Linked DNA regions of Rhodobacter capsulatus SB 1003. The protein of the gene in region 1 interacts with the protein of each later gene in a pairwise test. Links are inferred from orthologs where the notes say so. Each region holds a gene or a part of one and is shown in the gene's direction. Other genes may lie near its edges.

What was found.
Region 2: the proteins of groL (region 1) and RCAP_RS17290 interact in binary tests that used the Escherichia coli proteins (3 or more experiments, as listed by UniProt). The link is inferred for Rhodobacter capsulatus SB 1003 from one-to-one orthologs.

What each region holds. Positions count from the first base shown.
Region 1 is NC_014034.1:2,656,380-2,664,257, forward strand. The notes cover bases 3,286-6,208. They hold groL (chaperonin GroEL), read left to right. Parts: upstream 3,286-3,889; coding sequence 3,890-5,527; downstream 5,528-6,208. Other genes in these bases: RCAP_RS12260 (manganese-dependent inorganic pyrophosphatase), read right to left, coding at 3,286-3,311; RCAP_RS12265 (co-chaperone GroES), read left to right, coding at 3,554-3,841; RCAP_RS12275 (cytochrome c family protein), read right to left, coding at 5,594-6,007; polA (DNA polymerase I), read right to left, coding at 6,081-6,208. Outside these bases: RCAP_RS12250 (ABC transporter substrate-binding protein), read left to right, coding at 1-65; RCAP_RS18590 (polysaccharide pyruvyl transferase family protein), read right to left, coding at 462-2,219; more of RCAP_RS12260, read right to left, coding at 2,391-3,285; more of polA, read right to left, coding at 6,209-7,878.
Region 2 is NC_014034.1:3,694,884-3,702,648, forward strand. What follows is about bases 4,956-7,765. They hold RCAP_RS17290 (nucleotide exchange factor GrpE), read left to right. Parts: upstream 4,956-5,991; coding sequence 5,992-6,540; downstream 6,541-7,765. Other genes in these bases: hrcA (heat-inducible transcriptional repressor HrcA), read left to right, coding at 4,956-5,987; mutS (DNA mismatch repair protein MutS), read right to left, coding at 6,589-7,765. Outside these bases: RCAP_RS19735 (hypothetical protein), read left to right, coding at 1-931; RCAP_RS17260 (ChuX/HutX family heme-like substrate-binding protein), read left to right, coding at 1,059-1,958; radical SAM family heme chaperone HemW, read right to left, coding at 1,962-3,119; RCAP_RS17270 (RidA family protein), read right to left, coding at 3,116-3,496; rdgB (RdgB/HAM1 family non-canonical purine NTP pyrophosphatase), read right to left, coding at 3,493-4,104; rph (ribonuclease PH), read right to left, coding at 4,101-4,814; more of hrcA, read left to right, coding at 4,926-4,955. UniProt on the Escherichia coli protein: Participates actively in the response to hyperosmotic and heat shock by preventing the aggregation of stress-denatured proteins, in association with DnaK and GrpE. It is the nucleotide exchange factor for DnaK and may function as a thermosensor.

The sequences.
Region 1 (7,878 bases):
CGCTTCTGGAACGCTGGGCAAGCACCTTGCGCCGGATGGCCCCCGTGCCGCCTCACCTGCCGTAAAAGGATGCTGTCGAGATTTGACCTCCTTCTGCAGGGATTTTCCTGCCGTTCGGGCATGTTGGGACCGTCTGTATCCCGCGATGCAGGGCCGGATGCTGACGGCGGCGGTCGAAGCCTGTCCGCCTGGCCCGACCGGGCCGCGCATCGGCAGGATCGGCCGCCGCCCTCACCATGGGCCTGAACGGATATGCGGCGGGATCGCGGCGGGTGACGAGGATGGAGGCGACCATCGGCAAGATCGGAACGCGCGCCAACGCGCGGATCGCCGCGCCTGCAGGACGCGGCGCAAGGGGGGGCCGGGCAAATCGTGCCGCTGCGCAAAATCGGTCGGCGCCCCGACATTCGGCCGCGGATCGATGCGGTCACTGCGGCGCCTGTTTGGTGGCCGAAGAGCTTTCAGGAGGTCACATCGGCCTTTCCAAGCCGGTCGGGGGGCGGGTTCCCCACCAGCGCCGCCACCTGATCGAACATCTGACCGATCCGGTCGCAGGCCGTTTGCAGCACCTGCGCGCGACGGGCGACGAAGGCCGGATCTTGCTGCAACTCCAGACATCTCTCGACCTCGAGCCGCTGCGCCGCCGCCGGTTTCGACAGCCAGTCAGCGCCCAGCAGACATTCCGCCGTCAGCCCGAAATCTTCCAGCAGACCCTCGATCTTTGCGGTATTCGACCGGAGCGCACAGACCGGCCGCCCCGCGCAAAGCGCGCCGATCATGCCGTGAAACCGCCCCGTCACCCAGGCCCGCGCCGCCATCAGATCGGTGATCTGCAGCAGCCGCGGCCAGACCGGGCCGGAGCGGTCGGAAGCGTCCTGCCGGATCCGGCCCAGCGCCGCCCCCGGCATGGCGAAATAGGGCAGCGCACCGGCTTCGGCAAAGCGCAGCAGCGCCGCGGCGGCCTCGGGGACGACATTGTCCATCACCGCAACCGCCTGCACGGCCGCCGGAAAGCTGCCCGACCGGGCGACCTCCCGAAAGATCGGGATCGAGGCATCCGGCGTCACCCGGGCCGGAAAATCCGGCGGCAGCGCGGCCAGGGACCGGCTGTCGCGGACATGCACGACATCGGCCAGCCGCAAGAGCGCGGCCATCGCGTCGTCATTCGCCTCCCAGACCGTGTTGAGGACCGCCACCTTCATGCCAAGGCTCTGGCCGAACCGGCAGGCCTCCAGCAGCGCGCGGGCCCGCGGCGCGCAATGATGCAGCGTCCCTTCCCCGTTGAGGACAAGAAGCTGCGGTGGCGTCGGGCCCTGCGCCAGCAGCGCGCGCAGCCCCGCCAGATCATTGGCCCAGCCGGCCTCCTGCAGGCCGCGCGCGGCAAGATGGCTGCGAATCGAATGACAGGCGTAAAGCGTACCCAGATGGAACCCGCCGCCCAGCCGCGCGGTGTCATTGAGCAAAACATATTGCGGCGGCGGCGGCGGCGGCATCTGGCCCTGCGCCCGGGCGGGCGGGGCCGGTCTGGGCCGGATCGGCGCCACCGGCAGATGCGGCGGCCAGGTGTGGCAGGACTGGCGTCGGCCGAAGCGGGAAAACACCGTGTCCGAGGCCAGGGTGCGGCTGACAAGCTGGCGGCCGATCCGGTCGACAAGGCGGGTGTGGGTCAGCGTGCGGTCAAGCCGGTGCAGCAGATTGGCGATCATGTCGCCGACGCCGACCATGAAACTGCTCAGCCCGTCATGCAGCTGGCGGCGCTGCCCCAAGGGCGCGGCGGGCTGGCGCACCGGCCCCTCCATCAGGCGCTCGGTCTCGAAGAGCTTGACCGTATTGACGAAAAGGGTCAGCAGGATCGCCGCCCGGGCTTCCTCGGGGTCGTCGCTCTGATCGCTGATCGTGTCGCAGGCCGAGACCAGCCAGCGGCTGTCGAGGATCTCGAGCAGCAGATCCGCATGCTCCGCCCACAGGCTGCGATAGTGCCGGTAGACCGTCTCGGTGGCGATCTTGCGGCGCAGCAGGACGGTCATGGCGGCATGGGCGAACTTGATTTCCGGCTGGCCGACGAACTCGCGCCGCAGCAAGGCGAGATGTTCATCAAGATCGTTGCGGCGGCCGAAAAAGGGCTGATAGGGCGTCCCGTCGATCACCCGATGGCGCATCGCCTCGAAATCGGGGGTCTGCGCTGCGGTGAAATCGTCGACGTTGACGCTGGCTGGCATGGGGCGGACCTGGCTTGTCAAAGGCCGGAGGACGACCGGCAGATCATCGGGCAGAGGCAGCCCCTGCCGGTGTCACGGTGCGGGGCCCGCGTCCCGAAGGGGGCGGCCCCTGCATGCGACGGGGGGCCGAAGCCCCCCGCCAGCGATCCTTTGCCCGAAGCGACGCTTCGATCAGACCTTCAGCGCCGGGATGATCTGTTTCTTGCGGCTCATGATGCCCGGCAGAACCACGGTGTCGCCGGTCACGCTGCAGGGGAAGCTGGCTTCCGCGATGCGCTTGACGAAATCGTTCGGCACCAGCAGCGTCGCCTCTTCCTTCAGGATGTCGACGACGAACAGAAGCACCTGATCGGCGCCGTCTTCTTTCGCCACATCGACCATCGAGGCCATGAGGCTGTCCTTGCGGTCCAGGATCAGCTTCGGCGCGGTGGTTTCCAGCACCGAGACGCGCAGCTCCTTGCCGTCGACGGTGTATTCCTTGCTGTCCATGCGCAGAAGTTCGGCATCCGAGAACTCGGACACGTCCGATTTCGCCTCGAACATCGCGGTGGCGAGTTCGGCGATGTTCACGCCCAGATCGGCGGCCAGTTTCTCGCAGACGGCCTTGTCATGCGCGGTGGTGGTCGGGCTGCGGAATTCGAGCGTGTCGGAGAGGATGCACGAGAGCATCGCGCCCTTGATGCCGCGCGGCGCCGTTGCCACGGCCTCGCCCATCAGGTCGAACATGATCGTCGCGGTGCAGGCCAGCGGACGGATGGTGATGTCGATCGGGCCCTTGGTTTCCAGACCGCCGACCAGCTTGTGGTGGTCGATGATGGCCAGGATGTCGGCCTTGTTGATGCCCTCGGGCAGCTCGGCCGGGTTGTTCGTGTCGACGATGACGACCTTTTCACCGGCTTCGACGCCCGCGATGATTTCCGGCTTCGGCAGGTCCCAGTGTTTCAGCACGAAAGCCGCTTCGGTGTTGGGCTCGCCCAGCAGCACCGGTTTCGCGGGCTGGCCCAGCACCTCGGTCATGTACCAGGCCCAGATGATGGGCGAGCCGGTCGAGTCGGTGTCGGGGGATTTGTGGCCGAAAACCTTGGTGGTCATGCGTTCCTCGGAAGGTTTGATGGGGATTTTGGCGCCTTATAGGGCTTTGCCCCCCGCTTGTCACGCTTTGCGCAACCGATTTCGCACCCGCAGCATCACGCGCGCGTGATCGGCGCCCGTGCAAATTTTTCCGCCCCCGGGTGTTGACAGGCCGGGGGGGCGATGACTAACTCCCCTGCCGTTAGCACTCGCTACCCGTGAGTGCTGAAAGCATGAACCTGGAACCTTAGGGAGTGACCCAGATGGCATTCAAACCGCTGCATGACCGCGTGCTGGTCAAACGCGTTCAAAGCGAAGAAAAAACCAAGGGCGGCCTGATCATCCCCGATACGGCGAAGGAAAAACCGGCCGAGGGCGAAGTTGTCGCCGTGGGCGCGGGTGCGCGCAAGGATTCGGGCGAGCTGATCGCCCCCGCCGTCGCCGTGGGCGACCGCATCCTGTTCGGCAAATGGTCGGGCACCGAAGTGACGCTTGATGGCGTCGAAATGCTGATCATGAAAGAGTCGGACATCATGGGGATCATCTCGTAATCCACGAGAAGACCCTGATCCCCAACGATATTTGAAGGAGCCGAAAGAATGGCAGCCAAAGAAGTCAAATTCTCGACCGACGCCCGCGACCGGATGCTGAAAGGCGTCAACATCCTCGCCGATGCGGTCAAGGTGACGCTCGGCCCGAAAGGCCGCAACGTGGTCATCGAAAAGTCGTTCGGTGCGCCGCGCATCACCAAGGACGGTGTCTCGGTCGCCAAGGAAATCGAACTGGCCGACAAGTTCGAGAACATGGGCGCGCAGATGGTGAAGGAAGTCGCTTCCCGCACCAATGACGAAGCCGGTGACGGCACCACCACCGCGACCGTTCTGGCGCAAGCCATTGTCCGCGAAGGCATGAAAGCCGTCGCCGCGGGCATGAACCCGATGGATCTGAAACGCGGCATCGACCTGGCCACCACCACGGTCGTCGAAGCGATCAAGGCCGCCGCCCGCCCGGTGAAAGACAGCGACGAAGTCGCGCAAGTCGGCACCATCTCGGCCAACGGCGAAGCCCAGATCGGCCGCTTCATCGCGGACGCGATGCAGAAAGTCGGCAACGAGGGTGTGATCACCGTCGAAGAAAACAAGGGCATGGACACCGAAGTCGAAGTCGTCGAAGGGATGCAATTCGACCGCGGCTACCTGAGCCCCTATTTCGTCACCAACCCCGACAAGATGATCGCGGATCTGGAAGACGCCTACATCCTGCTGCACGAGAAAAAACTGAGCTCGCTGCAGCCGATGGTGCCGCTGCTGGAAGCCGTGATCCAGTCGACCCGTCCGCTGATCATCGTCGCGGAAGATGTCGAAGGCGAAGCGCTGGCGACCCTCGTCGTCAACAAGCTGCGTGGCGGCCTGAAGATCGCCGCCGTCAAGGCGCCGGGCTTCGGGGATCGTCGCAAGGCGATGCTGCAGGACATCGCGATCCTGACCGGCGGTCAGGTGATCTCGGACGACCTCGGCATGAAGCTGGAAAACGTCACGCTCGACATGCTCGGCCGTGCGAAGAAGGTCACGATCTCGAAAGAGAACACCACGATCGTCGACGGTCATGGCGACAAGGCGGAAATCAACGCCCGCGTGGCGCAGATCCGCACCCAGATCGAGGAAACCACCTCGGACTACGACCGCGAAAAACTGCAAGAGCGCGTGGCGAAACTCGCCGGTGGCGTTGCGGTGATCCGCGTCGGCGGCATGACCGAAGTCGAAGTGAAAGAGCGCAAGGACCGCGTTGATGACGCGCTGAACGCGACCCGTGCGGCCGTGCAAGAAGGCATCATCGTCGGCGGCGGCGTGGCTCTGGTTCAGGCCGCGAAGAAGCTGAACGACCTGACCGGCGCGAATTCGGATCAGGATGCGGGCATCTCGATCGTGCGTCGCGCGCTGGAAGCGCCGCTGCGTCAGATCGCCGAAAACGCGGGCGTCGATGGCGCCGTCGTGGCGGGCAAGGTGCGTGAATCGGCCGACCCGGCCTTCGGCTTCAACGCCCAGACCGAAGAATATGGCGACATGTTCGGTTTCGGCGTCATCGACCCGGCCAAGGTCACCCGCACCGCGCTGGAAGATGCGGCCTCGATCGCCGGTCTCTTGATCACCACCGAATGCATGATCGCCGAAAAGCCCGAGCCGAAAGCGGCCCCGGCCGGCGGCATGGGCGGCATGGGCGGCATGGACATGATGTAATCTTCCCTGCCGGGGAAGATCGAAGGGCGCCCGCAAGGGCGCCCTTTTTCGTTGCGGATCAAGCGGTTATTGCTGCATGCCCTTGATGTATTCCATCAGCCGCACCAGCCGCGCCGGGGTCGGCGTCGCGATGCCGTCGCCACTGTCGTAAAGCACCACCGGCCCGTCCAGCATCGGCTCGAAGGACGGCATCTCGCCCGCCTGCGCCCCGATCATCTCGCCATGTTCGCGGTGGCCGACGATCTTCGACATCACCCGCGCCTCGGGAAAGCGGCCGTCGTTCATCATCGTCAGATCAGCCAGCGAGACCGGATGCAGCTTCAGCTCCTGCGCGATCGGGCCGGGATCGCCGCCGGTGCCATGGCAGCCCGCGCAGTAATCGGCATAGTCCCTTGCGGGCGAGGGCGCCGTCAGATCGACCGCCCCCATGCAGGCCGCCAGCCCCATCGCCCCGCCAAAGCAAATCAGAATCGCACGCATCGCACACCTCCCTTTGCGCCCAGCAAAGCACGGGGTCGCCCCCCGCGCCCTGATGCAGCGCAAATGGCGGGCCTCAATGCGCCTCGGCCCAGCTCGCCCCCTGCCCCGCATCGACGACGAGCGGCACCGAAAGCCGCACCGCCGGATCGGCCGCCCCCTCCATCACCGCCCGCGCCGTGGCGATCAGCGGATCGACGGCGCTTTCCGCAACTTCAAAGATCAATTCGTCATGCACCTGCAGCAGCATCTTCGCGGGCAGATGCGCGATGGCGGCGGGCATGCGGATCATCGCGCGGCGGATGATATCGGCCGCCGCCCCCTGGATCGGCGCGTTGATCGCGGCGCGTTTGGCAAAGCCCGCGCCCGGCCCCTTGGCGTTGATTTCGGGCGTGTGGATCTTGCGGCCGAAAAGCGTCTGCACGAAGCCGTTCGCCTTCGCGAAGGCCACGGTTTCGTCCATATAGGCGCGGATGCCCGGGAAGCGCTCGAAATAGCGATCGATGAAGCCCTGCGCCTCACTTCGCGGAATGCGCAGGTTGCGCGCCAGGCCGAAGCCGGAAATCCCGTAGATCACGCCGAAGTTGATCGCCTTGGCGCGGCGGCGCACCATCGGGTCCATCCCCTCGACCGGCACGCCGAACATTTCCGACGCCGTCATCGCGTGAATGTCGATGCCACGGGCGAAGGCCGCCTTCATCTCGGGCAGATTCGCGACATGGGCAAGGATGCGCAACTCGATCTGGCTGTAGTCGAGCGAGACGATGCGATGCCCCGGCGTCGCCACGAAAGCCTCGCGGATGCGGCGGCCCTCGTCGGAGCGCACGGGGATGTTTTGCAGGTTCGGATCGGTCGAGGCGAGCCGCCCGGTGTTCGCCCCCGCGATACTGTAAGAGGTATGCACCCGGCCGGTGTCGGGGTTCACATGCGTCTGCAGCGCATCGGTGTAGGTCGATTTCAGCTTGGCGATCTGGCGCCAGTCGAGCACCTTGGCCGCCAGGTCAGCCGCCTGCTTGTGATCCTCCATCGTGGTGATGTCTTCAAGCACATCGGCCCCGGTCGCATAAGCCCCGGTCTTGCCCTTTTCACCGCCCGGCACGCCCAGCTTGTCAAACAGGATCTCGCCCAGCTGCTTGGGGCTGCCCACGTTGAAGCTTTGCCCCGCAAGGGCCTGGATTTCCTCCTCAAGCCCCGCCATGCGCTGCGCAAAGACATTCGACATCCGGGCCAGAACCGTGGGATCGACCTTGACCCCCGCCATTTCCATTTCCGCCAGAACCGGCACCAGCGGCCGCTCCAGCGTCTCGTAAACCGTGGTCACCTGCGCCCGGTGCAGCTGCGGCTTGAAGGCGGCCCAAAGCCGGTAGGTGATCTCGGCATCCTCGGCCGCGTAGGCTGTGGCCTTGTCGAGCGGCACCTTGTCAAAGGTGATCTGCGCCTTGCCGGTGCCGATCAGCTCCTTGATCGGAATCGGCCGGTGGCGCAGATATTCCTCGGACAAAGCGTCCATGCCATGCCCGTGCAGGCCCGAGAACATCGCGTAAGACATCAGCATCGTATCGTCGAAGGGCGCCACGCGGATGCCGTGCCGGGCGAAGATCTTCCAGTCGTATTTCATGTTCTGGCCGATCTTCAGGAGGCTTTCATCTTCCAGAACCGGCTTCAGGATCGCCAGCGCTTCATCCATCGGCATCTGCCCCGGGGCCAGCGCGGTGGTGCCGAAAAGATCGTCGCCTCCCGTCGTGTGCCCCAGCGGAATGTAGCAAGCCCGCCCCGGCCCGGTTGACAGGGACACCCCCACCAGCTCGGCCTGCATCTCATCGAGCGAGGTGGTCTCGGTATCGACGGCCAGCACCCCGGTCGCCTGCGCCGTG
Region 2 (7,765 bases), 1.0 Mb from region 1 along the record:
AATCGATGCCCGGATCGATCTGAGTGCCGGTCGCAAGGAAGAGGCGGCGCGGCTGCTGGACGGGTTGGCGCTCTCGGCCAGCCCGGCCGCGGCCGAGGCGCTGTCCACCGCGATCGAGACGAAGCTGTCGCTCGGCGTCGCAATTCCCGCGACCGATGTCGACAATGCGGGCGCCCTGGGGCGGCAGCTGCGCGGCTCGGAAACCGGCGCAAGGCTGATTCGCGCCGAAGTGCTCGGGCTTGGGTCGACGGCGCGGTTCGACGAGGCGTTCCGTACCCTCTCGAATTGGGATGCGCCGCAATTCGACGCGCTGAAGCAATCCACGCAAAGCGATCTTGCCGACCAGCTGGGCAAGGTTCCGGACGACGCGCTGTTCATCGAGACCTTTTTCCGGCATCGCGACAAGATCCCCGCGGCACAGCTGGAGGCCCGCGTGCAGGTGGCCTTGGCCGACCGGCTCTCGGCGACGGGGTTCTGGCAATCGGCCCGCGACATCCTTTCGGCCGAGACCCGCCGCAGCCCCCCCGGCCGTCTCGCCCTGGCACGGGCGGCGCTGGCCGGTCGCGATGCGGCGGCGGCCTATTCCTATCTTGGCGATCTGCCCGGCGACGAAGCCGCAAAGCTGCGCGGCGAGGCGATGAGCATGCTGGGCCGACACAGCACCGCCGAGGGCGAATTCGCCGAGGCCGGGCAGACCGAGGCGCAGCTTGACGAAGCCTGGCGCGCGGGGAACTGGACGCTGGTCGCGCAGCAGGGGTCGGAGACGCAGAAACGATTCGTGGAGCTGTTCGCACCGGAAACCGCCCCGCCGGACGATCCGCAGAATGTCGTGCCGCTGGGGCCGTTGTCGGCAGCGCAGCAGCTGATCAGCCAGAGCCAATCCGAACGGGAGGCTTTCGCCAAGCTGATGGAAGAGCTGAAAGCCCGCTGATCCGCGCCGCACGGTTCCGGGGCGGATCGAATTGCCGCGCCCGGCCGTGCGGATCACCTCCGGACTTTCGGTCGCTCCGGCTCTGCGGTAGCTCTTCGGGCGACCGAAGCCCACCGGAGGGACCGCCATGACGGCCATCACCCCAGAGCAGATCCGCACCGCCCGTGCCCGCAAGCCGCGCCTTTATGCCCGCGATTTCGCCGAAGGGCTTGGCCTCCCCGAAGCCGCGCTTTGCGCCGCTTTCGTCGGCACCACCGCGACCCGGATTTCCGCCGATCCGAACCGGATCCTGCCCGGCCTTGCCGCGCTGGGTCAGGTCATGGCGCTGACCCGCAATGACAGCTGCGTGCTGGAAAAGGTCGGCTGCTATGACGGCTATCAGCCCGGCAAGATCGCCCGGATCGTCAACCCGCCGATCGATCTGACGCTGCTCTGCGCGCAGTGGCAGCATGCTTTCGCGCTGGACGAGGCCGGACCGAAGGGGCCGAAACGCTCGATCCAGATCTTCGATGCCGCGGGCGAGGCGGTGCACAAGATCCACCTGCGCGACGAGTCGACGGCCGAGGCCTGGGCGCCGCTGGTCGCTGCGCTGCGGCTGGAGGATCAAGGCCAGGAGTTCACGCCCGCGCCCACCGATCCGGCCGCCGATCTCTGGTCGGATCTGAGCCGGGTCCCCCCCCTGCGCGAGGGCCAGATCGCGGCGCGTCGGCTGGCCAAAGGCGCGATCGAGCGGCTGATGGTCCGGGCCGCCGAAACCGCCGTGCCGGTGGATTTCGCGGTCGGCAACCCCGGCTGCATCGAGCGGCATTCGGGCGTGATCGTCCGGGTGCTGGAGGCCGGGCCCTGGATCAACGTCCTCGATCCGGGGCTGGAGCTGCATCTGCGCATGGACCACATGGTCGAAATCTGGGCGCATCCCGATGGCACGGTCGATGCCTTTGGCGAAGCCGATCAGCTGATCGTGCGGATGTCCGGGGCGGAGGGCTGGGCCGATCTGCTGGCGGCCGAGGGCGATGTCCAGCCCTGAACCTCAGGGCATCAGCGCGCGAATCACCGCATTGAGCACGGCGCGCCCCTGTGCCGTCGCCCGGATGCGCCCGGCGTCGCGCGCGATCATCCCCATCGCCTCCAGATCGGCCAGGGCCAGCGCGGGCAGCGCCTGCCCCGAGAGGCGTTCGTAACGGGTCGGGTCGATCCCCTCGGCCAGCCGCAGCCCGAACAGCAGGAATTCGGTCGCCTGTTCCTGCCGCTCAAGCGGTTCTCGCGGCATCTCGCCATTGCCCAGACGCTCGACCCGGTCCAGCCAGTCGGCGGGGGCTTTCGGCGCCTCGGTCGCATGACGGACACCGCCCAGCGTCAGCCGCCCATGCGCGCCGGGGCCGATCCCGGCATAATCGCCATAGCGCCAGTAAACCAGATTGTGCCGACATTCGGCACCGGGCCGGGCATGGTTCGAGACCTCATAGGCGGGCAGCCCGGCCGCATCACAGATTTCCTGTGTTTTCAGATACATGTCGGCGGCCAGATCGTCCTCGGGCAGATCCCGCAGCTTGCCCGCCGCGAAAAGCCGCCCGAAGGCGGTGCCATCCTCGATCGTCAGCTGGTAAAGCGAGAAGTGATCGACCGCCATCGAGAGCGCCCCGCGCAATTCGCGCGCCCAATCGTCGAGGCCTTGCCCCTGCCGGGCATAGATCAGATCGAAGCTGACACGGGGAAAATGCGCCCGGGCGATGTCGAACGCCGCCCGCCCCTCGGCCGCGCTATGCATCCGGCCCAGACGGCGCAGGCTGTCATCGTCCATCGCCTGCATGCCCATGGACAGCCGGGTCACGCCGCCTTGGGCAAAAGCCCGGAACTTGCCCGCATCGATGCTGGTCGGATTGGCCTCGAGCGTGATTTCCAGATCATTCGCCGTGGGCCAGGTGGCGCGGATCCGGTCAATCACCGCCGCCACCGTCTCGGGCGCCATCAGGGACGGCGTGCCGCCGCCGAAAAACACCGTATTGAGCACGCGACCCTGCGTTTCGGCACCGATCCGGTCGATTTCCGCCAGGTAAGCCCGCAGCCAGCGGTCGTGATCGATCGCCGCCGCAACATGGCTGTTGAAGTCGCAATAGGGGCATTTGGCGGCACAAAAGGGCCAGTGGAGGTAAAGGCCAAAGCCCCCGTGCCGCCAGTCGTCACTCATCCTTTGAAGGCCGTGACTTCGATCTCGATCTTCATCGCCGGGTTCACCAGCCCCGCCACGATCATCGTCGCCGCCGGACGGATCTCGCCGAAGGTCGCCGACAGCGCCGGGATGATCTCTTCCATATAGGCGGCATCGGTGATGATGTAATTCGCCCGCACGACATTGCTCAGCGAGAAACCCGCGCCTTCCAGCACCGATTTGATCGTCGCCAGCGTGTTTTGCGCCTGTTCCAGCACGGACTCCGGGAAGGTCTTCGTCACCGGATCGACGCCGGTCGTGCCCGCGACAAAGCACCAGTCGCCCTGCACCACGGCGCGGGAATAGCCCAGTTTCGGCTCATACGGCGAGCCGCCCGAAATGTTGACACGAGTCATTTTGCCTCCATGACCTTGACGAATTTGCGGAACGCATCCGCACGGTGGGAAATCTCGTTCTTCTGCGCGGGGTCCATTTCCGCAAAGGTCACGTCGAACCCCTCGGGCTGGAACATCGGATCATAGCCGTGCCCCTGCGCGCCGCGCATCGGCCAGACCAATTGCCCCTCGGCGCTTCCCTCGAACACCTCGTCATGCCCGTCGGGCCAGGCCAGAACGAGGGTCGAACGGAACCGGGCCCTGCGCGGAAAGGGGGCATTCTTCGCCTCGCATTCGGCCCAGGTCCGGGTCATCGCCTGCACGAAATCGCGGCCGTTCGGCGTTTCCGCCCAATCGGCGGTGTAAACGCCCGGGGCGCCATCCAGCGCGTCAACCTCGATGCCGCTGTCGTCAGACAGCGCGGGCAGGCCGGTGGCCTTGGCCGCCGCATGCGCCTTGATCCGGGCATTGCCGACAAAGGTGGTTTCGGTCTCGGCCGGTTCGGGCAGGTTCATCTCGGCGGCACCGACGACCTCGACCCCGTAAGGGGCCAGAAGATCGCGCATTTCCGCGAGCTTGCCCTTGTTGTGGGTCGCCACCAGCAGACGCTTTTCGGTGAAAGCCCTCATGCGATCGCCGCCTTTTGCGCCGCGACGAGCTGCGCCACCCCGGCCTCGGCCAGATCGAGCAATTTCGTCATCTCTTCGCGCGAGAAGGTCGAGCCCTCGGCGGTCATCTGCACCTCGACCAGACGGCCGCGCCCGGTCAGGATGAAGTTGCCGTCCACGCCGGCCTCGCTGTCCTCGGCGTAATCCAGATCGGCGATCGGCTGACCGGCATAGATGCCGCAGGAAATCGCCGCGACATGATCGATGATCGGGTCCGACACGATCAGCCCCGATTTCAGCAGCTTGTTCACGGCGAGACGCAGCGCCACCCAACCGCCGGTGATCGAGGCGCAACGGGTGCCGCCATCGGCCTGCAGCACGTCACAATCCACCACGATCTGCCGCTCGCCCAGCGCGGAGCGGTCGATCCCCGCCCGCAAGGCGCGGCCGATCAGACGCTGGATTTCCTGCGTGCGGCCCGATTGCTTGCCCGCCGCCGCCTCGCGGCGGTTGCGCGAATTCGTCGCGCGCGGCAGCATCCCGTATTCCGCCGTCACCCAGCCAAGGCCCGAGCCCTTGAGGAACGAGGGCGCCTTGTCCTCGATCGTCGCGGTGCACAGAACATGGGTGTCCCCCATCTTGATCAGCACCGAGCCTTCGGCATGTTTCGTCACGCCGGTTTCGATGGAAATGGAACGGATATCGGCAAGATTGCGGCCAGAGGGGCGCATGGGCTGTCCTTTCGCTGGATTTGACCCCATTTGAAACGGCAGAAGACCCGATGCAACCCCGAAGGCACGATTGACGGAAAAGCTTTCCCCGCAATAATGCAAAGCGTGGCCATGACGAACCAGAACCAGTTGATCTCGGACTTGAACGACCGCTCCCGCGAGGTGTTTCGCCGGGTGGTCGAGGGCTATCTGGAAACCGGCGATCCCGTGGGGTCGCGCACGCTGACCCGGCTGATGAGCGAAAAGCTCTCGGCGGCGACGATCCGCAACGTGATGCAGGATCTGGAATATCTGGGTCTGCTTGGCAGCCCGCATGTCTCGGCCGGGCGGGTGCCGACGCAGATGGGGCTGCGGATGTTCGTCGATGGTTTCATGGAGGTGAGCGAGGTTCAGGCGACCGACCGCGCCGCGCTTGAAGCCACGGTGGGCGCGGCGGAACCTGACGTGGGATCGCTGCTCGACCGGGTGGGCTCGGCGCTCTCGGGGCTGACGCATGGGGCCAGCCTGGTGCTGGCGCCGAAGACCGAGGCGCCGATCCGGCATATCGAATTCGTCTCGCTGGCGCCGGACCGGGCCCTGGTCGTGCTGGTGATGGCCGATGGCCAGGTGGAAAACCGCGTCTTCACGCCCCCCGCCGGGCAGACGCCCTCCTCGATGCGCGAGGCGGCGAATTTTCTCAATGCGCTGGCCGAGGGCAAGACGCTCTCCGATCTGCGCCGCGAAATCGCCGTGGAGATTGCCGCAAGGCGGCAGGAACTGGATGCGCTGGCCGCCGAAATGGTCGAAAGCGGGCTGGCGCAATGGGCCGATCAGGGCGAACCGTGGGAGCGGCTGATCGTCCGCGGCCGGTCGAATCTGCTGGAGCCCGAGGGCGATCTGGACCGGATCCGGACGCTTTTCGACGATCTGGAACGCAAACGCGACATCGCCGAATTCCTCGATCTGACCGAGGACGGCGAAGGCGTGCGCATTTTTATCGGGTCGGAGAACAAACTCTTCTCACTTTCGGGTTCCTCTTTGGTGGTCTCTCCCTATATGAACGCGGATCGAAAGATCATCGGCGCGGTGGGGGTCATCGGCCCCACCCGGCTCAACTACGGGCGGATCGTGCCGATCGTGGATTATACGGCGCAACTGGTCGGGCGGATGCTGGCCGGCCGGGGCAAAGGGTGAACGGATGACCGAGAAGAAGGACGAAATGGCAGAGGATCAGGCGCATCTGGACGAGGCGCTGGCCGCGGCTTTGGGCGACGAGCAGGACGAGCTGGAAATGCTGCGCGCCGAACGCGACGAGCTGCGCGACCGCTTCATGCGGGCGCTGGCCGATGCCGAAAACGCGCGCAAGCGGGCGGACCGCGACCGGCGCGAGGCCGAGCAATATGGCGGCTCGAAACTGTCGCGCGACATGCTGCCGGTGTTCGATGCGCTCAAGCGTGCGCTGGATGCGGCGGGCGAAGAGGTCCGCGCGGCGGCGCCCGCGCTGATCGAAGGGGTCGAGCTGACCCAACGCGAGCTGCTGAACGTCTTCGCGCGGCACGGGATCGTTGCGATCCAGCCGAAGGTGGGCGACAAGTTCGACCCGCTGCTGCATGAAGCGATGTTCGAGGCGCCGCTGCCGGGCACGGTGGCGGGTGACATCATTCAGGTGATGGACGACGGCTTCCTGCTGCACGACCGTCTGCTGCGTCCGGCGAAAGTCGGCGTGAGTTCGATGCCGAAAGCCTGAGGCAGGCCGGGCCCCCGGACCCCCAGGATATTTTCAGCAAGATAAAGATCAGTCTTTCAGAAGGGCGCGCAGGGCGTAAAGCGCGTCCATCGCTTCGCGGGGCGTCATCTCGTCGGGGTGCAGGCCGCGCAGCTGCTCCTCGACCGCGGATTTCGCCGGCGGGGCGGCGGGCGCGGGCGGCGGGGCCAGCGCGAAAAGCGGCAGATCGTCGATGATCGCCTGTTTCTTGCCGCCCTCGCGTTCGCCCTTTTCCAGCGCATCCAGCACCACGCGGGCGCGGGCGACGACGCTTTCGGGCAGGCCCGCCAGTTTCGCCACCTGCACGCCATAGGACCGGTCGGCCGCGCCTTTCTTCACCTCGTGCAGGAAGATCACCTCGCCGTGCCATTCCTTGACCGCGACGGTGGCGTTTTCGACGCCGTCCAGCTTGGCCGAAAGCGCGGTCATTTCATGGTAATGGGTGGCGAAAAGCGCGCGGCAGCGGTTCACCCCGTGCAGATGTTCCAGCACCGCCCAGGCGATCGAGAGCCCGTCATAAGTCGCGGTGCCGCGGCCGATTTCATCGAGAATCACCAGCGCCCGGTCATCGGCCTGATTGAGGATGGCGGCGGTTTCGACCATCTCGACCATGAAGGTCGACCGGCCGCGCGCCAGATCGTCGGCGGCACCGACGCGGCTGAAAAGCTGGCTGACAAGGCCGATATGGGCACGCCGGGCGGGGACGAAACTGCCCGCCTGCGCCAGCAGCGCGATCAGCGCATTCTGCCGCAGGAAGGTCGATTTGCCTGCCATGTTCGGCCCCGTCAGCAGCCAGATCGCCGGGGTGGCGCCAGAGGTCAGGGCGCAATCATTCGCGATGAAGGGCTCGCCCTGCCGTTTCAGCGCGGCTTCCACAACGGGATGACGGCCGCCCTCGATCTCGAAGGCGTGGCTTTGATCGACCATGGGTTCGACCCAATCCTCGGCGGCGGCCAGATCGGCGAAGGCGGCGGTCAGGTCGATCTCGGCCAGCGCCCGGGCGGTTTCGGAAATCGGCCCGGCGGCGGCCAGAATCGCGCCTTTCAGGCTGTCATAGAGCCGCTTTTCGATTTCAAGCGCGTGGTTGCCCGCGTTCAGGATCCGGGTTTCCAGCTCGCTCAGGTCAAGCGTGGTGAAGCGGACCTGATTGGCCGTCGTCTGCCGGTGGATGAAGCGCGCCGAAAGTGGCGGGGCCAGCATCTTTTCC